2 regions of the Paenibacillus sp. J31R34 genome follow, and region 1 is predicted to be linked to the other one. Evidence: riboswitches for the same ligand, from Rfam matches in the RefSeq annotation. Region 1 holds a riboswitch; the other holds the start of a gene.
The links. A riboswitch is a leader RNA that binds a small molecule or an ion and turns the genes downstream of it on or off. The one in region 1 is predicted to bind cyclic di-AMP.
Positions count from the first base shown of each region.

Region 2: another riboswitch for cyclic di-AMP. It lies ahead of AC50YG_RS29660 (resuscitation-promoting factor); the one in region 1 lies ahead of AC50YG_RS27660 (C40 family peptidase).

Region 1 is NZ_JBXENU010000013.1:77,089-82,999, forward strand. It holds gene AC50YG_RS27650 (M1 family metallopeptidase) at 1-1,599, shown strand, start outside; gene AC50YG_RS27655 (hypothetical protein) at 1,615-2,430, shown strand; cyclic di-AMP (ydaO/yuaA leader) riboswitch at 2,933-3,104, shown strand; gene AC50YG_RS27660 (C40 family peptidase) at 3,106-3,576, shown strand; gene AC50YG_RS27665 (cryptochrome/photolyase family protein) at 3,711-5,075, shown strand; gene AC50YG_RS27670 (GNAT family N-acetyltransferase) at 5,078-5,605, shown strand; gene AC50YG_RS27675 (aminotransferase class I/II-fold pyridoxal phosphate-dependent enzyme) at 5,658-5,911, opposite strand, start outside.
Region 2 is NZ_JBXENU010000016.1:92,031-97,941, forward strand. It holds gene yabG (sporulation peptidase YabG) at 1-83, opposite strand, end outside; gene rsmA (16S rRNA (adenine(1518)-N(6)/adenine(1519)-N(6))-dimethyltransferase RsmA) at 187-1,101, opposite strand; gene rnmV (ribonuclease M5) at 1,111-1,659, opposite strand; gene AC50YG_RS29660 (resuscitation-promoting factor) at 1,892-3,037, opposite strand; cyclic di-AMP (ydaO/yuaA leader) riboswitch at 3,282-3,489, opposite strand; gene AC50YG_RS29665 (TatD family hydrolase) at 3,674-4,447, opposite strand; gene AC50YG_RS29670 (HD domain-containing protein) at 4,564-5,859, opposite strand.

The sequences.
Region 1 (5,911 bases):
GGCGACAAGGCCACGGTCGACAGCCAAGGTTATTTGAAGCTGCTCACCTTGCAAACGCTGGAGGGCGAAAGCCTGCTTCCCCGCCTGCATTATGTCCAGCCCGATGACGGAAATACGGACGATTATACGCTGACGAAGCTTAACCTCCCGGTTCCAGTCGCACCGGGCAAATCAATAACACTTTCCATGACCTACGAGGTCAAGCTGCCCGAGGTATTCGCCCGCATGGGCTATTCCGGCAGCTTCGTTATGGCGGGCCAGTGGTTTCCTAAGCTTGCCGTTTATGAGACAGATGGAACACGCGGCCGGACAAATGAAGGCTGGAACGTCCATCAGTATCATGGCGATTCGGAGTTTTACAGCGATTTTGGCTTGTATAGCGCCCAGATTACCGTGCCGGAAAACTTTACGGTAGCCGCCACCGGCATTCAAACGAAGGAAGCTGTAACGCAAAATGGCACAAGCGTCTATCAGTTTTATGCCGAGGACGTGCATGACTTTGCTTGGTCCGCCTCACCCGACTTTATTTATGCGGAGGACACCTTGTCGGGAACGGGCATTCCTGGGGTACGCATCAAGCTTTATCTGGACCCTGCCCACGAGGGGCTGAAGGACCGCTATATGCATGCAGCGAAATCGTCGCTGGCCAAATACGCGGAGTGGTACGGTGAATATCCGTATTCAACGCTGTCCATCATCGTTCCGCCGAAAGGGGCGAATGGCGCCGGCGGCATGGAATATCCAACGCTCGTAACCGCTTTAGCTGCTGAATCCGATAACCCTGGCTACAGCCTGGAGCGAACCGTTGTACATGAGATCGGTCATCAGTATTGGTACGGGATGGTCGCATCGAACGAGTTCGAAGAAGCTTGGCTCGACGAAGGCTTTACATCGTATGCCGAGGATAAAGTGATGGAGAACGCCTATGGCGTTGAACCCAATTTAGCTATGGAAGCCAGCTATATTACAGCCCCTGCCCCGCTTAAACAGCCTTCATGGGCCTATCACAATAGCGATGAGTATGCGGAAAATGTATACATGCGCGCCAAGCTTGTGCTGGTCGGAATTGAGAAGCAGGTCGGAGCAAAGACGATGCAAAAAATTATGCGCACGTATTTTCAAAAATACAAATTCAAGCATCCAACTACGTCCGATTTCCAGCGAGTCGTCGAGCAGGTTACGAAGGGAAAATGGCAGGATTATTTTCACCAGTATGTATATGGCAGCCTGATGGCGGATTTTTCAGTAGAGGCTATTCGAGTGAATGAAGTGCAGCAGGATGGCCAAACAGAGTACGAGTCTACCGTGCTGATCAAGCGCAATGGCGGACAAAACGGACCCATACCGCTCGTTTTCTCCTTTACCGACGGTGAAACAACTTCTAAAATCTGGGATGCCGCCGAGTCGCATATGGAGTACAAGGTGATGCATGCTGCTCCGCTCGCATGGGTAGCGGTGGATCCGAAAAACAGCAATGTGCTGGACAATAGGCATATTAACAATTTTATGCGTGCAGAAGTGCCGGAGCAGTCGCGCATTCGGTGGAGCCTCGGCCTGACGAAGCTTATTGAAGGCCTGCTCGCATCCGTAGGCTGGTAGAGAGGAGGTTAAAAAATGAAGCAGCATATGAAGCAAGGCTGGCGGCTCGCCATCCGCCATTTCTATATCGTCATTGCGTTGTTCCTGTACCAGCTATTATGGGGACTTTTCCTTTACCGCTTTATTGATATGACTGTACTGCCGCTGCTGCGGCGCTTTCCCCTCCAGCATCCGTCGGACTCGGCCGTTTCGCTGTTCCTCAGCGAAGCCCAGTTTCAATTGACAAAAACAGATCTGATCAACCCCTATCTATGGCTGCTGGGCGGCTTGTTCGCCGCCCGCATGCTGCTGAGCCCACTGTTACATGCGGGGCTGCTCTACTCGCTGCATCATATGGACGAAAAAGGTGGAACGCAGTTTCTTCAAGGCATTCGCAAAGCTTGGAAGCCTATGACGCTGCTCTATTGGCTGCGCACGCTGCTTATTTTCGCGCCTGGCTGGTTCCTTCTTCCTCGCGCCTTCAAGCTGCTAATGGAGGGCCATTCGCTGAGCGAGCTGCTGCAAAGCACGCTGCCAGGCTTTGGCGGTTGGCTGCTGTGGAGCTTTCTCGTTCACCTGCTGCTGCTCGCCATGCAGTTCGGCGCCGCCTCCGGCACGGGCTCGATGCGCTCGCTCAGCATTGCGCTCCGAAATCTTTTTCCTTATGCCGGCCTCTCTCTGCTGATGTGGCTGCTGGCAGTCGCCGCTTCGCTCTTGGTATCCGGCCTTTCCTATGCTTGGGCGGGAATTCTGGCGCTCATCATGCATCAAGCCTATCATCTGCTCCGTACCTTATTAAAGGTATGGACACTCGCTGCACAATACGATTGCCTGCAATCGAAGCAGAGCTGAGACCGTTTTAAGACCGTTTCAGACTCCTTTTAGGACCCTTTTATACAACTTTTATCATCCATAAATAGGAAATTAAGTTTAGAAAAATGAAGGCAGCCCTCCCTAATTCTCATTTAGTATTCTCATTTTTCTAAAGTCCTTCTCATAAAAACCCCGATTGCGGACAAGAGGCCGCAATCGGGGTTTTTCAGTTATCCAACATCTCCAGGCAACGCTTCTATTTATTTACCAACCCCTAGACTGATGCACACTAAACTCTCTAATTCTTCATTTTACGCTATAATTCTAGCCTATATGTACGATTCTTAGCATATTGGCTGCCTATTTCTCATATAAACTGACAAAATGTTTTTTTGCTTGCGAACGGTGATAGAACGAGCATTTATTAGGCAAGAAACTTGTTTTAACGCAAAATTGAGCCAAAAGGTTACATGAGAATTATTAGAAATTCATTCATATAGGAGGAAATCACATGAAAAAAACGAATTATTAGCGCAGAGCAAAATTAAACCAGCCTAATTTTTTATACCGCAAAGGTATAGAAATACGGGGGAACCACTTTGGGTGAATTGATTTCGATGCTTGGACGGCTTGATTCAAGTGTCTTGGAAATCATAGGGAACCTTCACAACCGAACCCCACAGCTAACCTCGTCGGCACCGGAAGGAGTTTCAAATTTTGAAGAAGGTAACTGCATTACTCGTTGGTCTTGTATTAATGCTTGCTTTCCAAGCAGGCAGCGTGTTCGCAGGTTCGAAGATGGATGGTGTTATCGCTGATCTGATCGGCACACCATACCAAAGCGGCGGAACAACTACGAAAGGCTTCGACTGCTCCGGTTTTACGAAATATGTTTTCGATAAAATGGGCATCGATCTTTCCCGTACTTCCCAAGCGCAATCGAACGATGGCAGTGAAGTGAAGAAGAGTGACCTGATCGCTGGCGATCTTGTATTCTTCAACACGAGCGGCAAAGGCATCTCCCACGTTGGTATTTATGTTGGAGATGGAAAGTTTGCACATGCTTCCTCGAGCAGAGGCGTTATTATTAGCAAACTTAGCGAGTCTTATTATGCTGATCGTTACGTGTCAGCTACACGCATTATGAGCCAAGACGCTTACGACAAGTACGCAAGCGAGCAATAGAGCCAGGCCATGCTTTTTTCGCTTACATAACGAAAAGCTGCTGTCTCAATCAGCAAAGCCGCAGTTGTTTGTCTTCGGACAAATAGCTTGCGGCTTTGCTGTTTTCTAGCACGGACACAAGGGGGCTCGTTTCCATGTATGTATATATTCACCGCAAAGACCTGCGTTCAAACGATTTGCGCAGTTTTGATTATGTGCGCCGCTCTGGGAAGCGCGGCTTTCATCTGCTTATAATAGACCCGTCACTGGCGGACGAGGACCGGCTCTCTTGCCACAGCGGCAGAACCTTCTTGTCCCAAGCCACCTTCCTATTGGAACAGTACAAGGCGGCGGGCGAGCAGCTGCATGTGCTTTACGGCGATCCCGCTGCCATTACCGAAGCGCTGCTGCTGGCCCATCCCATTGAAGAGGTTCTCGTCCACATGGACTATACGCCTTATTCCCGAATGCGCGACCACGCGACTGCGCAGGTTGTGCGCGCAGCGGGACGTCGCTGGCTGCCGCTTGACGATGCGCCACTCGCCGATTTGGAGGAGCTTCATACGTTTTCTAGGCGCAGTGAGCCTTACAAGGTATTTACGCCCTTTTACCGCATGTGGCAGTCCTTCATGCAAAGCCATTATTCCCCTGCAGGCGAAACAACGCTGAAACAGCTGGATACGCTGAAAAATATAGATGCCAGCATAGCAGAGCGCTTCAGTCTTCCTCGGGAGCATCCCGCTGCGGCAGCCTTTCTGCGGGTAGCGGGAGCATCTGGCACGGCGGACGCGGGAACGCTGAGTGCAGCCGATGCGCTGGAGCAATTTCTAAACCGCCGTCTAGCTGGCTATGAAGGCAGCCGCGACCAGTTTGCGGAAAACCAGACAAGCCATTTAGCGCGTTATTTGAATACAGGAGCGCTGTCGGCAAGGCAAGCCTATGAAGCAGCGCAGCAGCAGTATGGAGCCGAGTCGTGGATTAGGCAGCTGGCATGGCGGGATTTTTTTCTGTACCAAGGAAAATACAATGAGGACTTCTACCGCTATGAGCAGAAGTTTGATTTATCTGGGCTGAACGATCAGCATTTCGTGGCATGGAGCCAAGGAAAAACGGGCATTCCTGTTATTGATGCCGCTATGAAGCAGCTTAATAAAACCGGCGAAATGCCGAATCGGCTGCGGATGGTTACCGCCATGTTTTTGACGAAAAACCTGCTGTGCCCGTTTACGCTGGGCGAGCAGCATTTCCGCCGCCAGCTGGCCGATTATGATAATACGCTGAACCGGGGCGGCTGGCTGTGGAGCTCGTCGCTCGGCTACGACGCCGCTCCGTATTTTCGCATTATGAATCCGGCTACGCAGTCCGCAACACATGATCCGAGCGGCACTTACATTAGACGCTGGCTGCCTGAGCTTGCCCATCTGTCCGATAAGCAAATTCACCTGCCGCAGCCGCATGCCATTGTAGATTTGAAGGCTTCACGCGCCCGCGCGATTGAGGTCTATAAGGAGATTGTGTAATCATGACAAATGCGAGTGCTGTCCCTGACGGCGCCCAGCCGCCATTTGGCTGGAAGGTTGCCGCAATGGACGCCTCCCATGCCCGCCAGCTGTGCGATTGGCGGTACGAACCGCCTTACGGCATCTACCAATGGCCCGCATGGGAGGCTATGGAGAAAGCAGAGATGGAGTTCGGTGATCCCGAGCTCCGTCAGAAGCAATACGCCGCTATTCTAGATGACCAAGGGGAGCTCGTTGGTTTTGCACAGTTTTTCCCGCTGGGAGATGAAGTGCTGCGGCTTGGCCTCGGCCTGCATCCACAGCTTTGCAGCAGGGGCTCAGGCACCGCCTTTGTTGCGCTGCTGGTAGAAGAGGCTCGCCGACGTGCTCCACACAGCGAGCTGGATTTGGAGGTGCTGACCTGGAATGCACGCGCTATTCGCGTATACGAGAAGGCAGGCTTCCGCATTACCGATACGTATATCCGCCCAACACCGCAAGGCGCGGCGGAATTCCATTGCATGGTCTACGGAGGAGGGGAAGAAGCTTAGCGCCTCTTTTACCCCTCTTCTTTCTTTCCTAACCCCTTCCTCACTGCTCCCTTCAACTGCCAATCCGCTCCAACTGCTGCATCTGCTGCAAGGGTTCACCCTGCCCCATCTGGCTCATATAACAGTCCATTCGCTCCAAAGCTTCAGACAGCTTCGCTGGTGATACCGAATAGGAGCAGCGAATGCGTCCTTCACCGCCCGGGCCAAATACATGCCCTGGCACGACAGCAACGCCTGCTTCCTGCATGAGCCGAAAGGCGAACTGCTCCGAGCTCAGCCCCGTATGGGCAATGGATGGAAAAGCAT
Region 2 (5,911 bases), on a different contig from region 1:
GCATGATCCGTTCGAACAGCTTCTACGCGGAATAGCACGTCACCGCCATACGATTTGCGGACGACCAGCTCCCCTTGCTCCATAGGTAAATCACCTCTTCGTCTATCCTATGGGCAAATGGCGTGTAGTGTGCGGAAAAATCAAACGGGCGCCCCGGAGCGATTGCCCGGCGGCGCCCATCTTTATTTAGCCTCTCCAGCCCACTTCCAAAAATGCGCGGCTGATCTTGGCGAATTCCTCCAGCGACAGCGTTTCACCCCGCCGCGCAGGATCGATCGCAAGCCCCTGCAGCAGCGTTGTCAACGCCTCCCGCTGTTCTTTGCCCACAAGCGCCGTCAAATTGTTGTAGAGCGTCTTGCGGCGCTGTGCGAAGCTGGCCTGCACAATGCGGAAGAAATGTGCCTCATCGGGCACATCAACAGCCGGCTTGTCCCGCAGCGCAAGCTTAATAACCGCCGAGTCTACATTCGGCTGAGGTATGAACACCGTATGAGGAACTGTACAGACGAGCTTAGGCTCGCAATAATACTGCACAGCCACGCTCAGGCTGCCGTATTCCTTGCCACCCGGCTTCGCTGCCATCCGCTGTGCGACTTCCTTCTGGATCATGACGACGATATTTTCCAGCGGCAGGCGCTCCTCCAGCAGCTTCATCAGAATTGGGGTCGTCACGTAATAAGGCAGGTTCGCCACGACGCTGACGCCCGTTACGCCGCTGAAACGCTCTTCGAACAGCTGCTTCAGGTCTAGCTTGAGCACATCGCCGTGCACGATGCCCACATTCGCCTCGTTTTCGAAAATATCATGCAAAATCGGAATAAGCCGATTGTCGATTTCCACAGCAGTTACGGTACCCGCAACTGCCGCAAGGCGCTGCGTCAACGCTCCGATACCAGGGCCGATCTCAAGTGCCCCTTTTGTCTCGTCAAGCTCAGCTGCACTGACTATATTGTTTAATATATTTTGGTCAATGAGAAAGTTTTGTCCTAAGCTCTTCTTAAAGGAAAACCCGTACTTTGCAATTATTTCCTTCGTCCGTTTAGGCGTGGCTACCTCTGCGGTCTTAACCGCGCTTTTATTCAACCCTTGTTGCTCCGTCATACGCCCTCGTCACCCCTGTTCCTGTTGTTCCATGGCTTGCAGCGCCTTCTCAAACTCCTCGCGCGTAATGCAGAAGCTTGTGCAGCGCTTATAGAACTGCTTCCCATTAGCGTAGCCGATTCCCAGCAGCTTGCCCATAACCAGCCGCCGCTTCGCCGCTTCCTCATGCACGATTAAGCCAGCCGCCATCAAATCATCCCAAGTAATGGCCCCCACGCTTTCAGCCGTTTCTGTCCGCAGCTCCGAGAGCGCCTGCCTGATTGCATCAGGAGCCGCATTCTCAATGCCGATATCCCCTTTATAGGAGGCCAGCTCCTGCGGTAAAAAAGCATGCTTGCAGCCCGGTACGCGCTGAGCGACGATTTTGCGAATACGCTCTCCTGCATGGTCCGGATCTGTAAATATAATAACGCCACGGCGCTCCTGTGCCAGCGCAATGCGCCGCAGCACATCCTCACCAATGGCCGATCCATTCGTCTCAATCGTATCGGCTTCAACGGCCCGCTTAATCGCCACCGTATCCTCTTTGCCTTCTACTACAATCATTTCCTTGATCACATCGAACAATCCTTTCGCAAAGGGAAACTTATCCATGCATATATTTCAAAAAAATGGGCGATTGCTGCAACAACAACCCGCTCATTCGCGTCTGTTTTATTATACCCCCAATTAGCTATTCAAGCGAATCTTACGCAAACAAAAAGAAGAGGCAAGGCCTCTTCCGTAACCTGTCATATTTAGCTTATAATTGCGATAAACTAGAGCACAATCCATAAAGAACTGATGCTAATTAGCTAAGCGATGGCTTATTAGGACCAATCACATAGACGGTAAAACCTTTTTTCTTCCCGAATTGATTAGCTTGCTTTTCACTGTCAAAATACACATCGATCTTATTACCCTTGATCGCACTTCCGGTATCTTCAGCGCGGCGGAAACCAATACCCTCGATGTACACCCACCAACCGAGTGGAATGACATCCGGGTCAACGGCAATCGTCCGTCCTTCCGATACTTTAGCACCAGAAGCCGTAATACCGTAATCCGGGTGGCCTTCGCTCTTGCCCGTCGAAGCTAAGCCAGCTGAATAAGCCGTCAAGGTGACGTTGCTAAGCACCTTTTTGGATGTGAGCGTGGTGCCGTCTACCGTTACATTGTTGCTGGTTGTCGCTGTGGACAGCACAGTAACCTTAGGCTCCGGCTTTTTCGTACCGATTGCAACGACCTGATTAACCGCAGCCGATTCAACTACCTTGTCTACTACTTTCTTGGAGACAAGCACGCCATCTTCAAACTGCTTCTCAATTTTGATCGTTACGACGCCTTCTTTGCCCGTCTGCACAACCTTTTCCTTGCCTACTTCCAGGTTCGGATCTTCCTTCTTCACAATGGTGAACGGTGTTGTGCTGGACGACTTGCCTAGCTTCGTATCGACGCGAATGACCGTTACGGTCATATCCGCGCTGACGCCCGAGCCAAGCGAAGGTAATACTTTATCATCATCTTCAACAGGAATATTTAATTTCTTTATCGCTGCCTGCACGGTTTTCTCTGTCGTGTACACCGTTGATGTCTTGCCATCAGCTTTTACAAGTAGCGGTACCGCATGCTTAATCTCAAAGCGGTCCCCTTCCTTTACTGCCGTATTCAGAGGTACAGATACCTCATCATGCGGGCCAATTGTAATAGCTTGTTCATCCAGTAGGCGTTGCAGGACCCATTGTTTCGTTGAAACAACAGTTTCTTGTCCATTCACTACTACGGATACGCTTTTGTCAGCCGATCCGTACAACAACACCAAAAACATGAAAGTCATAGCGATTGAGATCGTAGTACTCAAAAGAATCAAACGCAAGTTTTCACGCTTCCATCGCAATGCGAAAGACATGCTGGATGATCGTTTCCCATGGGTCTCACTTGCTTGAATAATGCCCACTTCATCGGTCCTCCTTCATAGCCCCGCCGTCGAATTACGCATGATACCATTGACGCGACTATAGTATATTGGCGTGCTTCTAGCACGCTCCAGTATATTTCCTCTGCAACCTCCTAGATTTACCCTATGACGACGGTTTACCCAATATTCAAAAATAAAAAGAAAGCCCGTCGACAGAGGATCTGTATCGTGGCTTCCTGGGAACGTCGAATAGACTATTCAGGAATGGTGGATGCACGAGGTTGATCACTCTCTATAAACGCTTACGAGGTTAGCTGTCGGGTTCGGGCAAGAGAGCTGCCCTATCGTCGGAAGAATGCTCATGGCAATCCCCGCCAAATTCACCCCTAGAAGAAATTCAAGTGCCCGTGCAATGTGATCCGCAATTTCCTCACAGCATCGTGCCTGGTTCCCCCGCTCTCCAAAGTTCGAAGATTAAGCGCAAACTGGAAATCCAATACAAAAATTTAAAGCTCTGAAATGAATCATACCTTCATCGGAGCCTAATTGTAAAGATCAGATAAAAACCGATTTAAGCGAAATTTTAGGATATTTACGGAAAAGAGAGTCTATTTCAGCATGAAAAATTAGTTTTATCGCCGTAAAGGTCACTTATTCTCGCTTTTATAGCCGTTTTTACTCAATTCCGAAACATTTTTTACCGTTTTCGGTCGTCAAATTGGCGATTTCGGCCACCGATTTTCCTAATATTTCTGCTGCCGCTTCCGCAACGAGCGACACATAAGACGTCTCATTTCGTTTCCCACGGAATGGATGAGGGGTCAAATATGGGGCATCCGTTTCGATCAAAATTCGGTCGCTCGGAACCATCGCAAGCACCTCTTTTGGCACCCTTGCATTTTTGAATGTAAGCGGTCCACCGAACGAAATATAGAAGTTCATATCTAGGCATTTTTGAGCCGTTTCTGGACTGCCGGAAAAACAATGCATAATGCCTCCGACTTCAGATGCATTTTCCTCCTTCAGCAGCTTGACAACATCCTCATGAGCATCGCGATTATGAATAATAATTGGTTTTTTCAGCTTTTTGGCTAATCGAATTTGCTCGCGAAATACACGGTGTTGTACGTCCTTAGGGGACGTATCCCAATGGTAATCCAGTCCGATTTCGCCAATGGCTACCACTTTAGGATTAGAGCACAAATCCTCAATCCAATTAAGATCCTCTGGCAGCATATCAATGCTGTCAACGGGATGCCAGCCGACCGCGGCGTATATAAAATCATATTTTTCTGCAAGTGCAAGCGTAGTTGGAATCGTTTCCCTATTAAAGCCAATATTGACCATTAAATCCACCCCTGCTGCACGCGCTCTTTCGATAACGGCTTCGCGGTCTTCGTCAAAATGTGGGGAGTCCAAATGCGTGTGTGTGTCGAATAAAGAAATCATAGCTCAGCAAACTCCTTCTATATTATAGTTTAAGGTGAAACGGTCGAAAGCCGTCCTTTGGCGGCGCGTTTCAGTCCGAGAAATATAGAGAAAGTATAGCAAAATCAAATACTTTCCTATATTTTAAATAACTTTCGTACTTTATCGCTTAATTGATCTGCAGAAGCACGCAGCTTCTCTTCCGGATAATACAAATGGGACTGGCCCTGATGAAGCCCGGTGATGGAACGAATGATGTCGGATTTCGTGGAAATTTCACTGACAGCCTCATACCCGTCCATTAACAAAATCGGCGTCTTTTCCTCTTTTCCGCCTTTTTTCGTATCAGGCTGATACACATCATAGGGTTGATCAAATGGAAAATCAATTTCCATATGGTAATCCGGATTCAATCCGATCGCTGCAAATTGTTGTCTTACTTCATTAAAGAGGCTAATATCCGGTTTATCCAGCATAATGTATTTATAGAGGCGACGCGTCAGAAAACGATCACATAGCTCTGCGAGCAGCTCATCGCCCTCGTCGCCCCATTCTGTAAAGGCCGTCTGCAAATAGGCCTCATCCAGCTTCAAATATTGTTTAACGTCAATTGTCCCGTCAAGCAGCCGTTTGAGCGGCTCCGGCATCCAGCCAAAAGCATAGCCACCCTCATAAAGCTCCTTCGCTCTACGAAATATTTGTCTAAGGATGATTTCCGAGCTTCTTGTCACCGGATGAAAATAAATTTGCCAATACATTTGATAGCGGGACATCAAATAATGCTCTACGGCGTGCATGCCGCTTTCTTTAACAACGATCTTTCCATCTATAGGACGGAGCACGCGCAAAATACGCTCCAGGTCAAAGTTGCCGTAATTAACGCCTGTAAAATAGGCATCCCTCAATAAATAGTCCATACGGTCCGCATCAAGCTGGCTGGAAATCAACCCGCTGACAATTGGATTTGGATATGTCTTATTAATAACAGCTGTTACATGTTCAGGAAAGTCGTCTGCTACATTTCGTAGTACACGATTGACCTCGGTATCCTCAAGCAGAATGCTGCAGGTCCACTGCTCGTGATGGGTATCGAATACTTGCTCCAACGAATGGGAAAATGGCCCATGACCAACGTCATGCAGCAGGGCAGCGCAAAGCGCCAATAGCCGCTCCTCCTGCGGCCAGCCGGGAAAACCATTCCGCTCGAATTGCGAAATAATCTTTCTAGTGATTTCGTACACACCAAGGGAATGGGAGAATCGGCTGTGCTCAGCGCCATGAAAAGTGAGATAAGAGGTTCCAAGCTGCCGTATACGCCGTAATCTTTGAAACTCCTTCGTGTTGATTAAATCCCATATTGTCTGATCCTGGACATAAATATATTTATGAACAGGGTCCTTAAAAACTTTTTCTTCCGATAGCTGTCGGTTCATTCAACAAATCAACTCCTTTTGTTCTCTGGTTCGACATAAAAAAGTAAAAAAT